DNA from 3 places in the Chromobacterium sp. Ag138 genome. Region 3 is predicted to be linked to each of the others. Evidence: riboswitches for the same ligand, from Rfam matches in the RefSeq annotation. Region 3 holds a riboswitch; each other region holds the start of a gene.
What was found. A riboswitch is a leader RNA that binds a small molecule or an ion and turns the genes downstream of it on or off. The one in region 3 is predicted to bind cobalamin.
Positions count from the first base shown of each region.

Region 1: another riboswitch for cobalamin. It lies ahead of ACY3GB_RS10410 (CbtB domain-containing protein); the one in region 3 lies ahead of ACY3GB_RS21540 (HoxN/HupN/NixA family nickel/cobalt transporter).
Region 2: another riboswitch for cobalamin. It lies ahead of ACY3GB_RS12745 (TonB-dependent receptor domain-containing protein); the one in region 3 lies ahead of ACY3GB_RS21540 (HoxN/HupN/NixA family nickel/cobalt transporter).

Region 1 covers NZ_JBUPWA010000001.1:2,260,110-2,266,505, reverse strand. Annotated here, with positions in the region: gene ACY3GB_RS10425 (chromate resistance protein ChrB domain-containing protein) at 113-1,090, shown strand; gene ACY3GB_RS10420 (chromate transporter) at 1,087-2,247, shown strand; gene ACY3GB_RS10415 (CbtA family protein) at 2,479-3,222, opposite strand; gene ACY3GB_RS10410 (CbtB domain-containing protein) at 3,236-3,448, opposite strand; adenosylcobalamin (AdoCbl) riboswitch at 3,451-3,612, opposite strand; gene ACY3GB_RS10405 (histidine phosphatase family protein) at 3,668-4,237, shown strand; gene ACY3GB_RS10400 (hypothetical protein) at 4,305-4,658, shown strand; gene ACY3GB_RS10395 (DUF411 domain-containing protein) at 4,718-5,152, shown strand; gene ACY3GB_RS10390 (chitosanase) at 5,220-6,299, opposite strand.
Region 2 covers NZ_JBUPWA010000001.1:2,766,223-2,772,618, forward strand. Annotated here, with positions in the region: gene ACY3GB_RS12735 (cobalamin-binding protein) at 1-655, opposite strand, end outside; gene cobU (bifunctional adenosylcobinamide kinase/adenosylcobinamide-phosphate guanylyltransferase) at 652-1,179, opposite strand; gene ACY3GB_RS12745 (TonB-dependent receptor domain-containing protein) at 1,190-3,055, opposite strand; cobalamin riboswitch at 3,182-3,389, opposite strand; gene cobT (nicotinate-nucleotide--dimethylbenzimidazole phosphoribosyltransferase) at 3,511-4,545, shown strand; gene ACY3GB_RS12755 (histidine phosphatase family protein) at 4,542-5,144, shown strand; gene cobS (adenosylcobinamide-GDP ribazoletransferase) at 5,132-5,863, shown strand; partial or broken gene ACY3GB_RS12765 (arginase family protein) at 6,235-6,396, opposite strand, start outside.
Region 3 covers NZ_JBUPWA010000001.1:4,622,445-4,628,840, reverse strand. Annotated here, with positions in the region: gene ACY3GB_RS21555 (cobyric acid synthase) at 1-136, opposite strand, end outside; gene cbiB (adenosylcobinamide-phosphate synthase CbiB) at 270-1,208, shown strand; gene cobD (threonine-phosphate decarboxylase CobD) at 1,201-2,199, shown strand; cobalamin riboswitch at 2,267-2,451, shown strand; gene ACY3GB_RS21540 (HoxN/HupN/NixA family nickel/cobalt transporter) at 2,560-3,606, shown strand; gene ACY3GB_RS21535 ((2Fe-2S) ferredoxin domain-containing protein) at 3,603-3,932, shown strand; gene ACY3GB_RS21530 (cobaltochelatase subunit CobN) at 3,929-6,396, shown strand, end outside.

The DNA.
Region 1 (6,396 bases), 2.4 Mb from region 3:
GAGCCGATTCATACCGATTGCAACGAGGATCTCGTTGTTTGAAATAAGCTCCGCATCAGAATGTATATCACCTTGATTGCAAATTATGTAATCTTAATTTCAAGGAGGTGGTATGGGCGCATTCGAATGGCTGGTGCTGATCGCCAGCATCCGCGGCGGCAACAGCAATCCGCGAGTCAGGTTGTGGCGCCAGTTGCGCGCGCTGGGCGCGGCGGCGCTGGCCGATGGCGCCTACTTGTTGCCGGATCGGGCGGAGTTGCGGCTGCAGCTGGACAATCTGCGCGAGGAACTGATCGCCGCCGGCGGCAGCGCGCATGTCTTGCGCGTGCGGGAGGAGGCGCCCGAGCGGCAGGCGGAGTGGCGGGCGCTGTTTGACCGCAGCGACGCCTATGCGCGGTGGACGCTGGCGCAGACGGCTTTGCTGGCGGCGCTGCCGGAATCGGAAAGCGAAGCGCGGCGCGGCTTGCGCCAGCTGCGCAAGGAACTGGAGGCCATCGCGTCAACCGACTATTTCCCCGGGGAGCCGCTAGCGCGGGCGCGCCAGCGTTGCAATGACGCCGAACGCCAGCTGGCCAGGCACTACTCCCCCGGCGAGCCATTGCCGGCGGATGGCGGGATCGAACGGCTGGACCGCGCCGCATACCAGGGGCGGATCTGGGCGACGCGCGCCCGGCCCTGGGTGGATCGCGTCGCTTCGGCTTGGCTGATCCAGCGCTTCATCGATCCGGCGGCTCGCTTCCTCTGGCTGACAGATATCCGCGACTGCCCATCTGACGCGCTGGGTTTCGATTTCGACGGCGCGGCCTTCACGCATGTCGGCGAGCGGGTCACCTACGAAACGTTGCTGGCCAGTTTCGGGCTGGAGCGGAATGGCGGGTTGCTCCGATTGGGCGCGATGGTGCACGCGCTCGATGTCGGCGGCGTCATCGTGCCGGAAGCCGCCGGCTTCGAAGCCATGCTGGGCGGCGCGCGCCAACGCCTGGCGGATGACGATCAGCTGTTGGCCGAGATTTCGCAGGCGCTGGACTCGCTGTACGCCCATTTCACGCCAGCCGGCGCCAGGTTGGCCCTCTCAGGAGCCGAATCATGACAGCGTCCCCCATCGCCCCGGCCAAGTACAAGCTGTGGCAGCTGACGCGCTACTTCCTGCGGCTGGGCGCGCTGGGCTTTGGCGGCCCGGTCGCGCTGGTCGGCTATATGCACCGCGACCTGGTCGAGCGGCGCGGCTGGATCACCGAGGCCGATTACAAGGAGGGGCTCGCGTTGGCGCAGATCGCGCCGGGGCCGCTGGCGGCCCAGTTGGCGATCTATCTGGGCTATGTTCATTACCGCGTGTTGGGCGCCACCGCGGCGGGCTTCGCCTTCGTGCTGCCGTCTTTCCTGATGGTGCTGGCGCTGGGCTGGGCCTACCAGGCCTTTGGCGGCCTGCCCTGGATGCAGGCGGTGTTCTATGGCGTGGGCGCCGCGGTGATCGGCATCATGGCGATCAGCGCGCATAAGCTGGCCACCAAGAACCTGAAAAACGACCGCTTGCTGTGGGCCGTCTTCGCCGCATTGGCCTTGCTAACCATCATCACCCAGTCGGAGATCGCCTGGCTGTTCATTGCCGCCGGCGTGCTGGTTTGGCTGGCGCGCTGCCGGCCGCGGCCATCGTCCGGCACGCTGGGCGCGGCGCTGCCGCTGCCCTTATTGCCGGCCATCTCCGATCCGGGCTTGCTGCTGCAGCTGACCGTGTTTTTCGCCAAGGCCGGCGCCTTCGTCTTTGGCTCCGGCCTCGCCATCGTGCCGTTTCTGTATGGCGGCATCGTCACCGAGCATCACTGGCTGACCGACAAACAATTCGTCGACGCGGTGGCGGTAGCCATGATCACGCCGGGGCCGGTGGTGATCACCACCGGCTTCATCGGCTACCTGGTGGCGGGCTTGCCCGGCGCCTGCCTGGCGGCGCTGGCCACCTTTCTGCCGTGCTATCTGATCACGGTGCTGGCCGCGCCGCATTTCAAGAAGCACGGCAAGCGGCCGGGGCTGGTCGCTTTCGTAGACGGCATCACCGCGGCGGCGATCGGCGCCATCGCCGGCTCGGTGGCGGTGCTGGCGCAGCGCTCGCTCACGGATCTGCCTACCGCGCTGCTGGCGCTTGCGGCCGCGGCTTTGTTATGGAAACTGAAGAAGCTGCCGGAGCCGGTGATTGTCGCCGGCGCGGCGCTGCTTGGCGTCGCGCTCTTTCCGCTGACGCATCATTTTTGAGGTAATCGGCTGCGATTGCCCCTGTCTTGGGTATCGCATTCGGCGGAATGCCGAGCTTGGCCCAGGATCGGCATATGCAGGACCAGGCGATAGGCCGCGCGCAACAAGCGTTAAGGAAGGATGGCCAGTCGATGCCGGCCGCCATCCGCGCCGACGGCGAGATGTGTTCTGTCCATCCGCCGAAAATGAAACACCCCCGCCAGGGCGAGGGCGCATGCGAGGGTTGTTCGCTCAGTTGATCTGGAAAGCGTCGCGCCGATCCTCCAGCAGCCGTTCCACCAGGCTGCCGAATGCCACGCCCAGCCCTGCCCACAGTATCGCCTGGATGCCGAAGGAAGCCATCCGGAAGCGCCACAGCAGCACGGCGGAGAATTGCTCGGGGATCTCGTTCACCTCGGGCAACAGCGCCTGGGCGACGATCACCAGCGCGATGAAGGCCGCGCCGGCGATCAGCGTCGCGTCCCAGGCCCCGAAGCGGGCGATCAGCTTGCGGGCCAGGAGCACCGCGATGGCGAGCGCCGCCAGCGACACGGCTATCATCGCGAAGAACAGCGCGGTGCGGGAGCCTATGGTGCCGGGATCGCCCACCGCCGGCGGATTGGGCGGGTACTTGAGGAAGGGCACCAGCGCGAACGAGATGAAGCCCAGCAGGGCCATCAGCGCCGACAGCGCGCGGGCGCGCAGCGCGCCGATGCGGCCGTAGGCGAAGGCGAACGCCAGCGCGAACAAGCCGCCCACGGCGGTGCCGAACACGCCGACCCCGACGAACAGGCCGATGCCGGACTGGACGCCGCGGCTGACCAGTTCAGGCGTTTCGTCGTGCTGGTGTCCGCCGCTTTTCGCCATTTCCATTTTTTCCTCGAAGGCGATCGCGCCCTCGACCTGAGGCTCGCCGACGATCTTGGCAAAACCGAAAGCCAGCAAGCTGGCCAGAAAGCCCGCGATCATGCCGCGGATCAAAAGACTTCTCACCATGTCCGGCGCCTCCTTAGTGGCAGGGAAAGCCGAGCAGGTGGCGGCCGTCGTGGACGAACTCGTGCACGTACATGCTGTTGAAGATGGCGGCGGCACCTTCCTCCACGCCGACGAAGTAGATCGCCAGCAGCATCAGAATGCTGCCGAAGACTGCCCAGGGCAGCAGTTCGCGAATGGGGAGGGACACGGGCTGGATCGCCGGCGCCATGACGGGGCTTGCATGCATGAGATATCTCCTTGAGGATGACGCGTCCTGAAACGGATGGTTGGCTGGATGCGAAGGCCTGACTTTTCATGCCTGTCCGCATGGCGGATCAGGCTGATACACAGTGGCGCGACCGTGCCGGATTCGCACCGGCTTCCTCGCATCGAGACGATGTGGATTCTAGAGAGCCAAGAAAAAATGTCAAAGAACTTCAGGACGTTTTGACGGAGAGCCAAGAGCATGACGAGCCGTATCACCCTGCTGTGCGTGCCGGCGAGCCGCGCGCTGCGCGCCGGCCATTTTCCGGCGGACGATCCGCTGGAGCCGGAAGCGCTGGAACGGGCGGCGCGCCTGGCCGGTTCGCTGGCGCTGGCCGAGCTGGCGCTGCACAGTCCGGAACGATGCGCCCGACAGACCGCCGACGCGCTGGGCCGCGCGGCAGAGGAGGCCATGGCGTTGCGGGAGGTGGATCATGGCCGTTGGCGCGGCCTGTCGCTGAAAGCGATCGCGACGGCGGAGCCGGAGGCCTTGAGCGCATGGCTGTCTGACCCGGGATGTCCGGCGCCGGAGGGGGAGTCGCTGCTGGCGATGGTCGAGCGCGTCGGCCATTGGTTCGAGCATTTTCGCTGGCCGGCCGGCCACGCCCTGGTCATCGCCCATGCCAGCGCCATCAAGGCGATTCTGTTGCGGGCGTTGCGCTTGCCGCCGCAGGCGTATCGGCAGATCGACGTCGCGCCGCTGGCCCGGATCGAACTGTCCCGGCAGCAGGATCTGTGGCGCTTGCGCCTGGGGGGCGATGATTCCGCATGATGGGACGGATTTGATCTGTGTGCGCTTGCCGCGCGGTCCGGCATGGTATCGTCCTTGAATGAGAATCTTGCGCCGCGCCCTGTTGCTGCTCGTGCTGCAGCTGTCCCTTTTCGGGATGGCGGCGGCGCATGCGCCGTTGACGGGCTTGTTGCCATCCGAGGCGTGCGCGGCGATGAGCGCGTCGCGTGATTGTGCCGGGATGGCGGTCAAGCCAGCCGCGAAGCATGCGGCGATGCATGACGCGGGCGCTTGCGCTTCGACCGCCTGTGCCCAGGCCTGCCTGCCGTTGTTCATCGAGGCGTCTTTGCCCGGCGTGGCCGTTCTGGCTTGCGGCGGCGTGAGGAACGCGGCGCGTCCGGTCCTGCTTCCGGGCCCGGTCTTGCCGCCGCCTCTGCGTCCTCCCGAGTTTGCCCGGATCTGACATTTTCCCGCGCGCGGCCGCGCGCGATCGATCTGGACATCCATCTAAAGGAGGACATCATGTCCTTGCGTCATTTTCTGTTTGCGGCCGTTTTGGCCGCCGCCAGCGCATCCGCGTTGGCCGCCGTTCCCGCCACCGTCTACAAGAGCCCGAGCTGCGGCTGCTGCGAGGCTGATATCGCTTATCTGAAACAGAACGGCTTTGCCGTTGCCGCCGTCAACCGCGACGATATGCAGCAGGTGAAGAGCCAGCTCGGCGTGACGCCTGGCATGGGCAGCTGCCATACCGCCAAGGTTGGCCGCTACGTGGTGGAAGGCCATGTCCCGGCGGCCGCCATCAAGCGGCTGTTGGCCGGCAACAGCAAGCTGATCGGCATCGCCGTGCCTGGCATGCCGTTGAATTCGCCCGGCATGGGCGAGACCACGCCCGGCACGCTGCCGGTGTACGCCATGTCGGCGGATCAGAAGACCGGCGTGCTGTACGGCCGCTTCTAAGCGTTGAAACGAAAACCGCGCGCGCCAGCTGAGAAGGCGCGCGCGGTTTGGTCTGGCGTTGGGCGGCTTACTTCATTTCCCAATCGGTCACTTTTAGCACTGCGGCGTCGGCGTTTTTCAGATCGGTCTCGCCCTGGTTCAGCAGCGTGCTCCATTGCTTGACGCGGTTCTTGCCATTCGGCGGCTGGTTGTAATGATTGGTGTCGACGATCTTGCTGCGCTGGGCGTAGAAGGCGGTCATGAAGGTTTTCTCGTCGCCGCTGTTGCCGGAGCGGGACAGCAGCCCCTGCAGCGAGCCGGAATCGCCGGTGGCGCCTTGGTTCAGCGCGGTGTCGACGAAGGAGCCTATGGTCAGCGCGCTGGAGAAGCCGCGCTGGCGGGCCTGCTGCACGCTGTACTGGATATACACCTTGTAGAAGGTGTTCCACATCGCGTCGCGCCAGGCGGGATTGTTTTGCAGGCCGCCTATCTTGTCGCAGAACACCTTGGCGCTGTCGCTGATCTTCAGGATCTTGCCCTGCATGCTGCCATGCACGCCGGCGCGTGCCAGGCCGCCGGCGATGGACGGATTGGATGCGCCGCTGGAGGCGTCGAACTCCTTGAACAGCGTCGGGCCATCCGGACCTTCGTCATTGGGGCCGCCGGTGGTGGCGCCGAAAATCCCTATCGTGTAGCCGCGCTTGTCTTTGATGTCCTCGCAGTAACCGTAGAACTTGGTCCATTCCAGCGAGTCCTGCTCCGGCTTGTTCACCAGTTTCATGATGTTGTCCCACTGCTCGCCGTCCAGGCCGGTGTTGGCCTTCAGGAATTTCAGCGTGTTGGGCGGGAAGTTGGCGTCGTGGTCGGCGGCCTTGGCCTGGCCCGCGGGACGACAGCGCTTGCCGGCTTGCCAGGCCTGGCCCAGTTCCGGCGCGTTGCCTTGGGTCCAGAAGGCGGCGGCGTAGTTGACGCCGCCGCGGCTGGCGACGCTGCCGGCCGCATAGGGCGTGGCGGAGCTCCAGGCGGCGGCGCAGTCGGGCAGGCGGCTTGCCTGTTTCTCGGCGCTGCCTGCGGTGGAACCCTGGGCGGCCGCGGAGCCGGTGGCGAGGAGGACCAGTCCGGCCAGGACGGCGGATGGGAAGGAAAGGCGTTTTGCTGCGTATTCCATGGATTTTCTCCCTGTTTAGGTGGCATTGCCTAAGAGATGCTTCCTGATGAAACAGCTGAAACGATGCGCGGCGCGCGCAGCCGGCTTGGTTCGATGG
Region 2 (6,396 bases), 1.9 Mb from region 3:
CGGCGGTCGACACCTGCGGCGCCGGCAAAGGCAGATCGGCGAATACGTTCACGCCGCCGCAGACGCGGATCAGCGCGTCGATATAGCTTTTGCCGCTGACGGTGAAGATGGGCGTCTGGCTCAGCTGGTAGAACACCCGCACCGGCGCGCGGCCGCCGTAGCGCTGCCGCAGCGCCGCCAGCCGCTGGCGGTAGGCCGCGGCCGCCTGCGCCGCGGCGGCGTCGGTGCCGGCCAATTTGCCCAGCTTGACGATTTCCTGCGCGACGTCGTCCGGCTGCAGCGGATGGCTGATGAACACCGGCACCCCCATGCGCCGCAGCCGCTCCAGCTCGCGCGGCGTGCCGCCATCCTGCCAGGCCACCACCAGATCGGGCTTCTGCCGCAGCACCGCCTCCAGGCTGAAGCCGGTGAAGCCGCCGACGCGCGGCAGTTTCTTCGCCGCTTCCGGGTGGTCGCTGTAATCGACGGCGGCCACCACCTTGCCGCCGGCGCCGGCGGCGAACAGCAGCTCGGTGGCGTGCGGCACCAGGCTGACGATGCGCGCCGCCGGCTTGTCCAGCGCCACGGACTTGCCGGCGCCGTCCTGGACCTGGATCGCCGCCCCGGCGCGCGCCGCGCCCAGCAGCAGGCACAAGCCAAACAGCGCCCGCCTCATGCCGCCTCCCCCTTCAACGCCAGCGGCAGGCCGCAGGCCACCAGCGTCACCCGGCCGCAATGCGACGCCGCCAGCTGGTTGAGCCGGCCCAATTCGTCGACGAAGCGGCGGGTTTCGGCATCGCCCGCCACCACGCCCCAGCCCACCTCGTTGCTCACCAGCAGCACCTCGCCGCTCGCCGCGTCCAGCGCCGCCAGCAGCGCGTCGCGCTCCGCCTCGTATGCCGACGCGTCGAATCCGGCCTCGCCGAAGAAGCGCATCAGCCACATGCCCAGGCAGTCGATCAACAACAAACCATCCGGCGCGTCGTGGGCGGCGATGATGGCCGCCAGGCCGCGGCCGGCCTCCGCCACGCCCCAATGCGCCGGCCGCTGCGCGCGGTGAAGCGCCACCCGGCGCGCGAACTCGGCGTCGCGCACCTCGGCGGTGGCGAGATAACACACCGGTCCGCCATGACGGCGGGCCAGGTCTTCGGCATGGCGGCTCTTGCCGCTGCGGGCGCCGCCGGTGATCAGGTGGGGCATGGCTTGTCCCTTATTGGCTGTAACGCACGCCGATGAAGGCGCCCAGGCCGCCGGTGTTGTAGCCGTAAGCGGTTTCGTATTCGCGGTCGAACAGGTTATCGACGCGGGCGGTCGCGGTCCAGCTCTTGGCGAAGCGGTAGTTGGCGAAGGCGTTGGTCACGCCGTAACCGTGCAGCGCTTTGGACTCGGTATTCGTCGGATCGTCGTATCTGCGGGATACGATCTGCTGTTCCGCGCCCAGCGTCCACTTGCCCAGCTCTTTGCTCGCAGTGAAATTGGCGCTCTGGCGCGGACGGCGCTCCAGCCTATGGCCAGTGCCGTCATCGCGAGCGTCCAGCAGCGTAAGATTGGCGCCCAGATCGATTCCCGCCGCCACTGTAGCGCCTTCCAACGTCAAGCCACGGATGGTTGCGCGGCTGACATTTATCCGAGTATCAATACCATCCGCAGTGGTAGTGGAAGCGATCAAATCGCTAACTTGGTTATGGAACGCAGTCAAACTGAAACGACTAGCATTCTTGCTATAAACCAGTGCCAGCTCACTATTGAGCGAGCTTTCCGGTTTCAAATTCGGATTGCTCCGATAGTGGTAGTTGTCCTCGGGCATATCGGTAGGCGGATAGTACAAATCATTAAACGTGGGCGCTTTATAAGCCGTGCCATAGCCTACCCGAGCCAACCAGCCATCAGCGAATCGATAGCCGTAATCCAGCTTGCCGGTGGTCTTGCCGCCGAACTGGTCGTCATGATCGCGACGCAGGCTGGCCTGGAACAGACTCTTTCCCTTCTCAAGCTGGTATGTGGCGAATCCCGCGTACTGGGTGCGCGTGTTCTTGGTGAATAGATCGCTGCTGTCCACCTTCTGGTCGTTATGAGTCGCACCCAGCACGAAATTGCCCCAGGCGGTGGTCAAGTCATTCTGCCATGTCCACTCGTTCTGGGTCGTTTGATACAGGCTGTTTCGCTGCCCACCAGCCATGTCGCTGAACGTTTCCTGCTTATCCTGGCTGTGGCTGAACCGCAGCGTGCTGGTCCAGAGATCGGTAAAACGATTACGCGACTCTAGACTCTGCCCAGTCAGGCGGGTATCGATCCAGTCTTGTCCAACCAGATTTTGATCGAAATCGGCCCGGGCAAAAGTCTGGAACAAGCGCAACGTCAGATCATGCCCAGGCGCCAGGGTCTGGGTCACGTTGGCGGCGTAGCCATCATTACGATAGCCATCTTTATCCGGGTTGTATCCAAACTCATTCTTCGAATTCTTCGCCGAGAAACCATTGGATTGGGCATGGCTCAACTGCAGGCTATAAGCGGTATCGCCGCTCTTGCCGTCCACGCCAGCCGTCAGCTTGCCGGTGCCGCGGCTGCCGGCCTCGAAACCGGCGTTGAAGCGCGGCTCGCCCTCGCCCTTGCGGGTGAAGATCTGGATCACGCCGCCGATGGCGTCGGCGCCATACAGGCTGGACGCCGGGCCACGCAGGATTTCGATGCGCTCGATCTGTTCCAGCGGAATGTTCTGGATCGCCGTGGTGCCGGTCGTCGCCGACGAAATGCGCATGCCATCCACCAACACCACCGTGTGGTTGGAATTGCTGCCGCGCATGAAAATGCTGCTGCTAGTGCCTGGACCGCCGTTGCCGGCGATGGTCACCGCCGCCTGGCGCGACAACACCTGCTGCAGCGTCTGCGCGCCGCTTTCTTCGATTTCGTCGCGGGTGATCACGGTGGCGTCGGCCAGCGTTTTCGACAGCGGCTGCGCGATGCGGCTCGCCGTCACGACCACCGGATCGCCGACGAACTGGGGAACGCCGTCGGCCAGGGCCAGGCTGGAACAGGCCAGCGCCGTCAGCGCGGCGCAGATTTGAAGCTTGAACATGAAAACACACTCACGATAAGGTCAACGTTGAGTGCGAAGAGGACAACAGCAGCAAAGGACGGCACGGCAGAACCGGAACGCCTGTCGAATCGCCTCCCCGCGATACTCCAGTGGCCCACCGGCTTCCGGCCAGTGGCAGCGCAGGCCGGTCTCCGGGCTGGGCCTTGCCGGCGGCGCGCCTTCCCGTCCCGAGGACAGTGGCCTTTGCGCCGCCTGGGCGCATGCGCGCCAGGCCTTACCGTTGCGGGGGCAGCGCCGGTTTCGCACCGGCTTCCCGTTTCATCCGGGCGCGCAAGACCGCGCGCCTCCGGACACCTGCTGATCGGCGGATTATAACCCGCCGGACTTTTGGCGGCACCGGCCAAGCAGTAATATGCTTAGAGTCCAGCCGACGCCGCGCGCCGGTTCCCATTCATCATTCGGACCCCCGTCCGCTCCCGCAGCAGGCCCACACCATGAACAGCAGCAAACCCCTGGATCTTTCCGCCCGCAACGCCGCCCGCGCCCGTCAGGCCATTCTGACCAAGCCGCCCGGCAGCCTGGGACAACTGGAGGAACTGGCCTGCCGCTTCGCCGCCTGGCAGGGCCGCGCCCAGCCGGAAGACCTGCGGCCGGCCATCACCGTGTTCGCCGCCGACCACGGCGTCACGGTGGAAGGCGTGTCCGCCTTCCCGTCGGCGGTCACCACCGAGATGGTGCGCAATTTCGCCAATGGCGGCGCGGCCATCTGCGTGCTGGCGCGCGCGCTGGACGCGCAGCTGGAAGTGGTGGATGTGGGCGTGGCCGGCGATGTCTCCGCGCTGCCCATCGTCCACGCCAAGGTGAGGCCCGGCAGCCAGAACCTGGCCAAACAGGCCGCGATGAGCGCCGCCGAGACCGAGGCCGCGCTGGAGGCAGGCCGCGCCGCCGCCCGCCGTGCGGTGGAGGCCGGCGCCAACCTGCTGATCGCCGGCGACATGGGCATAGGCAACACCACCGCGTCGGCGGCGCTGATCTGCCGGCTGACCGGCGCGGCGCCTGAGCTGGTGGTCGGCCGCGGCACCGGCGTCGACGACGCCGGCCTGGCCAACAAGCATCGCGCGGTGAAGACCGCGCTGGCCCGGGTGGCCTGGGAAAACCTCAGCGGCCTGGACACGCTGTCCGAGCTGGGCGGCCTGGAAATCGCCGCGATCGCCGGCTTTTACCTGGAAGGCGCGCGGCTGGGCGTGCCGTCGCTGGTGGACGGCTTCATCGCCAGTGCCGCTGCGCTGTGCGCCAAGACGATGGAGCCCTCGCTGCACGACTGGCTGCTGGCCAGCCACCGCTCGGCCGAATCCGGCCACGATCTGGCGCTGAAAGCCTTGCAACTGTCCCCTCTGGTGGACCTGGGCATGCGCCTGGGCGAAGGCTCCGGCGCCGCCGTGTGCGTGCCGCTGCTGCAACTGTCGGTGAAGCTGCACAACGGCATGGCCACCTTCGCGGAAGCCGGCATCAGCGGCAAATCGGCATGAACCCTTACACGCTGACCCTGCTGCGCCACGGCGACATCGATCACGACGGCCGGCTGATCGGCCTGACCGACCTGCCGCTGACCGAGCTGGGGCACCAGCAGCTGGAACATAGCTGGAAACGCATCAGCAACCTGGCGCCGGTCACCTGCATCGCCACCTCGCCGCTGCAGCGCTGCCGCGAGTTCTCGGTCAGGCAGGCGCTGTCCGGCTCGCTGACGCTGAAGGTGGACCCGCGCTTCGCCGAGATGGATTTCGGCGGCTGGGACGGCCAGCCGGTGGCCGATCTGGAACAGGCCCACCCCGGCTGGGGCGACGCGCTGGCCGCCGGCCGGCTCAGCCCGCCCGGCGGCGAAACCTTCGAGCAGTTCCGCACCCGGGTGCTGGCCGGCCTGGCCGACTGGATGACCGAAGCCCGCGGCAGCCACCGGCTGCTGGTGACCCACGGCGGCGTGATCACGGTGCTGATGGCGGAGCTGCTGGGCGCCGACTTCTCGGTGGCCAAGCTGATGACGGTGCAACGCGGCGGCTTCGTCCAGCTGTCGATGCTGGAGGGCCACCCGGCCTACCTGCTGCGCCTGGAGTCCGCATGCGCGGACTGATCCTGGCAGTGCAGTTCCTGACCCGGCTGCCCACCCCGCAGCTGGCGGATTTCAAACCCGAATGGCTGGCCGCCAGCGCGCGCTGGTTTCCCGCCGTCGGGGTCATCGTCGGCGCGCTGCTGCTGGCCGCGCTGCGGCTGGGCGGCCTGGTCGATCCCTGGCTGGCGGCGCTGCTGGCGCTGCTGGCCTGGGTGATGGTGACCGGCGGCCTGCATCTGGACGGCCTGGCCGACCTCTCCGACGCGCTGGGCGCGGCCCATCGCTCGCGCGAGCGCTTCTTCGAAGTGCTGAAAGACCCGCATCTGGGCAGCTTCGGCGCGCTCTCGCTGATCCTGGCCGTCGCCGCCAAGCTGGTGCTGCTGATGCTGGCCGCCCGCCACGGCGGCCCGGCCTGGGGCCTGCTGCTGGTCCCGGCCTGGGCGCGCGGCTTCGCCGTCGCCTGGTCGGCCACGCTGCCGGCCATCGCGCCGGGCAGCGGCGAGCGCTTCGCCTGGCGGCGCGACTGGGCCGGCATGGGCCTGAACCTGGCCGCGCTGCTGGCGCTGTCCGCCTGGCTGGCCCCGGCGCTGCTGCTGGCCCCGCTAGCCGGCCTGGCCTGGTGCGCCTTCCTGAAGCGCCGCCTGGGGGGCATGACCGGCGACTGCCTGGGCGCGGGCGTGGAGCTTTGCGAGATCGCGATGCTGGGCTTGTTGCTGTGGCGGGTACCGGGGTGGGTTTGATCTGTTCCGAATCAGCTAAGCGACATGAGAATTGACCAAAACAGATTTGAGCCTGCTGCGCAGACATTAATTTCATGGCGGGGCTGCCCGCCAAACAGACCAAGGGGCTGCGCTGCCAGCCCCTTGGCAAATCCAGGCCGCCCCTACGGCCCGAGAAACCCCGGGAAAATAGTTTGAAGCTAGGCGCCGCCGATCAAAAAAACGGCGGCTCAACTTCCCCTGGCCTCAAACGGTTTTGCCGGCACGGGCCAAAGGGGATATTGGCGGTTACCAACCGGTCCTGCACTCTCACCCATCTTTTTTCACCCCAACAAAAAATGCCGCCCGCCGGGACTCCAGCGCGACGGCATTTTCTTAAAACGGCGAACCGCTTACAGCGTGCCCGCCACCTTCTTGTTGCGCATCAGGCACAGCATGTCACAGGCGGTGCGGCGGCGGCCCGCGCGGTGGTCTCGCTCTGGTCGTGGCTCGGCGCCACTTCCAGCACATCCATGCCGACGATGTTCAGATCGCCCAGATTGCGGATGATCTTC
Region 3 (6,396 bases):
TCAGCGCCATGTTCTGCGGCTTGAACGGCGCCACCCGCACGCCGCGCCGGGCCAGCAGCCGGCACAGACCGGTGGCCAGCGCGCTCTTGCCGGCGTCGGACGTGGCGCCCTGGATCATGATGGTTTTGGCGGTCATGGCGATCTCCCTGCGCATGGATGGCTGACAACGCTTAGAATGGCGGCTTGATTCATTCCGGCCGCCCAAAGCGCGACAGACTTGCGCATTGGATAATTCCCGGCGGCGGCCGGCCATTATATAGGGCTGTTCGTTGAATTCCGCACTGTTTCTGCCGATCGCGCTGCTGCTGGACCGCTTGCTGGGCGAACCGCCGCGCTGGCATCCGCTGGTCGGCTTCGGCCGGCTGGTCAAGGCCGTGGAGCGCTTGGCCTACCCGGCAGCGCCGGAGGCTGAGCCGGTCTGGCGCATGCGGCTGCGCGGCGCGGCGGCCATCGCGCTGCTATTGGCGCCCTTCACGCTGGCCGCCTGGGCGCTGGCGAGGCTGCCGCTGCTGGAGATTATGGTTCCGGTCGCCCTGCTCTATCTGGCCGTCGGCGCCCGCAGCCTGGCCCAGCACGCCGAGGTGGTGCGAAAAGCCTTGGCCGACTGCGACCTGGCCCTGGCCCGCGAGCGGGTGGGCTGGATCGTCAGCCGCGACACCAGCGAACTGGACGAAGCCGGCGTGGCGCGCGCGACGATTGAGTCGGTGCTGGAAAACGGCAGCGACGCCGTCTTCGCCGCGCTGTTCTGGTTTCTGGTCCTGGGCGCGCCCGGCGCGGTGCTGTACCGGCTGGCCAACACGCTGGACGCGATGTGGGGCTACAAGAACGATCACTACCTGCACTTCGGCTGGGCCGCCGCCCGCTTCGACGATGTTTTGAACTATATCCCGGCGCGTCTGGCCGCCCTCACCTATCTGCTGCTGGGCAATGCCGCAAAGGGCTGGCGCTGCTGGCGCACCCAGGCCCCCACTTGGTACAGCCCCAACGCCGGCCCGGTGATGGCCGCCGGCGCCGGCGCGCTGGGCGTCAGCCTGGGCGGCGGCGCGCGCTATCACGGCCAGTGGAAGGAACGTCCGCCGCTTGGCTGCGGTCCCACTCCCACGCACGAAGACATCGGCCGCGCGGTGCGGCTGGTCAACCGGGGCATGTGGCTGTGGGCGGCATTGTCGCTGGCGGCCGCCATCTTGATCGGAGCGATCCATGCTTGAACACGGAGGCGGCCTGCTGCGCGCCGCGGCCGAATACGGCATTCCGGCCGGAGACTGGCTGGACCTGTCCACCGGCGTCAATCCCAACGGCTGGCCGGTGCCGCCGCTGGCGGCCGACAGCTGGCTGCGGCTGCCGCAGAACCATGACGGGCTGGAGGCGGCGGCGGCGGAATATTACGGCAGCGACAAGCTGCTGGCCGTGGCCGGCTCGCAGCCGGCGATCCAGTTGTTGCCGCGGCTGCGCGCGCCCTGCCGTGTCGGCATGCTGGCGCTGTGCTACGCCGAGCACCCGCACCACTGGCAGAAGCGCGGGCACCAGCTGTTCCGGCTGTCGCCTGACGAGCTGGCCGCCGGCATAGACCAGCTGGACGTGGTGTTGCTGTGCAACCCCAACAACCCCACCGGCGACCGCTTCGACCCGGTGCTGCTGGAAAACTGGCGGCAGCGGCTGGCCGCGCGCGGTGGCTGGCTGGTGGTGGACGAAGCGTTTCTGGACGCCGCGCCGGAAGACAGCATGCTGCCGCGCATCGGCAAGCCGGGACTGATCGTGCTGCGCTCGATCGGCAAATTCTTCGGCCTGGCCGGCGCGCGCGCCGGATTCGTGTTCGGCTGGCCGGAACTGCTGAACGCCCTGGCCGAGGAACTGGGGCCATGGACGGTGGCTGGCCCGGCGCGCGAGGCGGTGAGGCTGGCGTTGCGCGACACGGCCTGGCAACAGGCGATGAAAACCAAGCTGCAACGCGACAGCTCCAGGCTGCAACGCTGCCTGGAGCGGCACGGCCTGCCGCCCGCCGGCGGCTGCGAGCTGTTTCAGTGGACGCCGGACGCAAACAGCTTGTCCACGCACCGCTACCTGGCCGGCCGCGGCATCCTGACCCGTTATTTCGAAGCCATACCCAGCCTGCGCTTCGGCCTGCCCAAGGCCGACGCCGACTGGGTGCGGCTGGAGCAGGCGCTCACCGACTGGCGGCGGCACGCGCTCGGCGCATGAGACCGCGCGACGGGCCCGGACGCCGCTCCGGCGCTACGGTTCACAGCATCGGCGTTGTCACGTATGATCCAGTCCAATCAATGACGGTGCCCCTTGATGGGTGAAACGGGAACGCGGTGCGAAACCGCGGCTGCCCCCGCAACTGTAAGCGCAGAGTCCACGCCTGACGCCACTGGCCCCTAGCAAGGTCGGGAAGGCGGCGCCGGACGACGACGCGCGAGCCAGGAGACCGGCCGTCATGCGTGTCGACGCAAGCAGAAACCGGGCGGGGTGTACCGGGGGATACGCACATGCGCCGCCCATGAAAAACCAGCGGACTGTGCCCTCGCTTGCGCGACGTGAATCGTCTTCGAGGGCACCATGCATCCATCCACCGCGCCGGCCGCCGGCCGCCGCCTGGCGCGCCACGCGCCCATTCTCGCCGGACTGATCCTGGCCAATCTATTGGCCTGGGCCTGGGCGTTCGCCGCCTTCGCCGATCACCCGGCCCAGCTCGCCACCGCGCTGCTGGCTTATCTGTTCGGCCTGCGCCACGCAGTGGACGCCGACCACATCGCCGCCATCGACAACACCGTGCGCAAGCTGATGCAGGAAGGCCGCCAACCGTCGGCGGTGGGCCTGTTCTTTTCGCTGGGCCACTCGGCGGTGGTCGTCATCGCCGTGGCGCTGATCGTGTTCGCCGCCAGCGCGCTGCAAAGCCGCGTCACTGGCTTCAAGGAGATAGGCAGCGTCATCGGCACCAGCGTGTCGGCCTTCTTCCTGCTGACCCTGGCCCTGATCAACCTGTCGTCCCTGCGCGCGGTGTGGGGGGCCTTCCGCCGCGCCCGCGCCGGCGAAGCCATCTGCGATGAACAACTGAATCTGCTGTTGAACAACCGCGGCCTGATCGCGCGCCTGCTGCGCCCGCTGTTCAAGATGGTGACCAAGAGCTGGCACATGCTGCCCATCGGCTTTTTGTTCGGCCTCGGCTTCGACACCGCCACCGAAATCGGCCTGTTCGCCATCGCCACCTCGCAAAGCGCCCACGGCGTGGCGCTGTGGCACATCATGGTATTCCCGGTGCTGTTCGCCGCCGGCATGGCGCTGGTGGACACGCTGGACAGCATGATGATGGTGGAAGTGTACGGCTGGGCCTTCGTCAATCCGGTGCGCAAGCTGTGGTACAACCTGACCATCACCTTCGTCTCCGTCGTCGTCGCCGTCGGCATCGGCGGGCTGGAAGGCCTGGGACTGCTGGCCGACAAGCTGCAGCTCACCGGCGCGTTCTGGGACTGGATCGCCGCGCTCAACGACAACCTGGCCCACTTCGGCTACTTAGTCGTCGCCGTCTTCCTGTTCACCTGGCTCGCCTCCGCCGGCATCTACAAATGGAAGCGTTTCGACCAACTGACGCCGGAGGCGCGATGAGAACCCACGACAAACACGTACTGATGTGCACCGGTCCGCGCTGCACGCCGGACGGCCAGGGATCCGAGGCGATGTTCCTGCACCTGGGCCGCGCCATAGACGCCTGCGAAGGCCTGCGCGCCAAGCGCACCCGCAGCCACTGCTTCGCGGTGTGCAAGGAAGGCCCGGTGATGGTGGTGTACCCGGACGGCGTCTGGTACCGCAAGGTCAGCGAAGCCGACGTCGAACGCATCGTCTGCCAGCATCTGAAGGGCGGCGTCCCGGTCGAAGAGCTGGTGTTCCATAAAACCGGCATCGGCGACATCGAAACGGAACCGCAGGCATGAACGCAGAAATCGCACTATTGAGCCACGCCGGCACCGACCTCGCCGCGCTGTCGCGCGCGCGTTGGCCGGAAGATTTTCCCGTTGTCGCCGGCATTTCGCTGCAAGGCATCGCCGACGAAGCCGCGATGCAGGCGCTGCTGGACGGCCAATTGGCCGATGTCCGCGCCATCGTGCTGCGCGTGCTGGGCCGCGCCGACGCGATACCGGGCCTGGAGTCGCTGCTGGCCCACGCTCGCCGGCTGCAGGCCGCCGTCATCGTGGTCAGCGGCACCGGCGAGCCGGACCCGGAGCTGCAGGCCCTGTGCAGCGCACCGGTATCGCTGCAGCAGGACGTCCACGCCTATCTGCAGGCAGGCGGCAGCGCCAACCTGGGCGAGATGATGCGCTGCCTGGCCGACCGGCTGCTGCTGACCGGCTTCGGCTACCAGAGCCCGCAGCCGCTGCCGGAGCACGGCGTCTACCACCCGGAGCTGGCCGCGCCCTGCTCGCTGGAAGATTGGCTCGAAATCCGCGATCCGGACTGGCCCACCATCGGCCTGTGCTTCTACCGCGCCCACTGGCTGTCCGGCAACACCCGCTTCATCGACCTGCTGGTGGATTGCCTGGCCGAGCGCGGCGTCAACGCGCTGCCGGTGTTCACCTCGTCATTGCGAACGATACAAGACGGTGGCCTGCCGGCGGCGCTGGCGTTGCTGGCCGACCCGCGCGCCCAAGTCTCCCTGCTGATCAACACCACCTCGTTCGCGATGGGCGACATCAACAACGACGGCCCCACCCAGCCCGGCTGGGCGGTGGAGGCGTCGGACCAACTCAACCTGCCGGTGCTGCAGGCCATCACCAGCAGCATGACCCGCGAGCAGTGGGAAGCGTCCGACCGCGGCTTCAATCCGCTGGACACCGCGATGAACGTGGCGCTGCCGGAATTCGACGGCCGCATCATAGGCGTGCCCCTGAGCTTCAAGCAGCCGGCGGAGGCAGGCCAGGCCGAGCAATACGCGCCGCTGCCTGACCGCGCCCGCCGCCTGGCCGGCATCGCCGCGCGCCTGGCGCGGCTGCGCCATGTGGAAAATGCCGACAAGCGCATCGCCTTCATCTTCACCAACTCCAACAGCAAGGCCTCGCAGATAGGCAATGCGGTGGGTCTGGATTCCCCCGCCTCGCTGTACGCGATGCTGCGCGGCATGCAAGGCCGCGGCTACCGGATGGATGAGCTGCCGCCGGACAGCGACGCGCTGATGCACGAGTTGATAGACCACGGCGCTTACGACCAGGACTACCTGAGCGCCGAGCAGATGCGCAAGGCCGCCGCCCGCGTGCCGGCCAAGCGCTACCAGGCTTGGTTCGACGAGCTGCCGGACGCGCTGCGCGGCAAGATGCTGCAACGCTGGGGCCAGCCGCCGGGCGGCGCCTACGTCGACGGCGACGAGCTGGTGTTCTCCGGCCTGGACTACGGCAATGTCTTCGTCGCGCTGCAGCCGCCGCGCGGCTACGGCATGGACCCGGACGCCATCTACCACACGCCGGACCTGCCGCCCACCCACCACTACTACGCGCTGTACCGCTGGCTGCGCGACGACTGGCGGGCCGACGCCATCGTCCACGTCGGCAAGCACGGCACGCTGGAATGGCTGCCGGGCAAGGGCGTGGGCCTGTCGCAGAACTGCTTCCCGGACGCGCTCTTGGGCGACATGCCGCTGTTCTACCCCTTCATCGTCAACGATCCGGGCGAAGGCTCGCAGGCCAAGCGCCGCGGCCACGCGGTGATCATCGACCACCTGACGCCGACCATGACCACCGCCGACAGCTACGGCCCGCTGGCGCAGCTGACCCAGCTGGTGGACGAGTACTACCAGGTGGAGCTCTTGGACCCAAACAAGCTGCCGCTGCTGCAGCAACAGATCTGGGACCTGATCAAGGAAGCCAAGCTCGACACCGACCTGGCGGCGATGCTGAAGCACGATCATGACCATGATCACGGGCACGAGCCTCACCACGAACACGGCCATGGCCATCATCACGACCATGATCACCCGCATGGCGGACACCAGCACGCGCCCGCCGCCGTCCACGGCAAATACCGGCCGCAGGCGGCCAAGCCGGCGGCCGCGATGAAGCCGGCGACGGCCGCGGCGGCGAAATACCGCCCGGCCAAGGCCGCGCACGGCCACGATCATGGACACCATCACCACCACGATCATGGCGACCATGGCCATCACCACGGCCACCATGACCACCATCATCATGATCATCACGGCCACAACCACGACCACCACGACCATGACCACGATTGGGACGACACGCTGAACGAGGACGGCGTGCCGCTGAGCCTGGCCAAGATGGACGGCGTCGACGTCGCCCACCTGATCGAGGACATAGACGGCTATCTGTGCGAGCTGAGCGCGGCGCAGATCCGCGACGGCCTGCACGTGCTGGGCAACGCGCCGCAGGGCGAGGCGCTGATCGA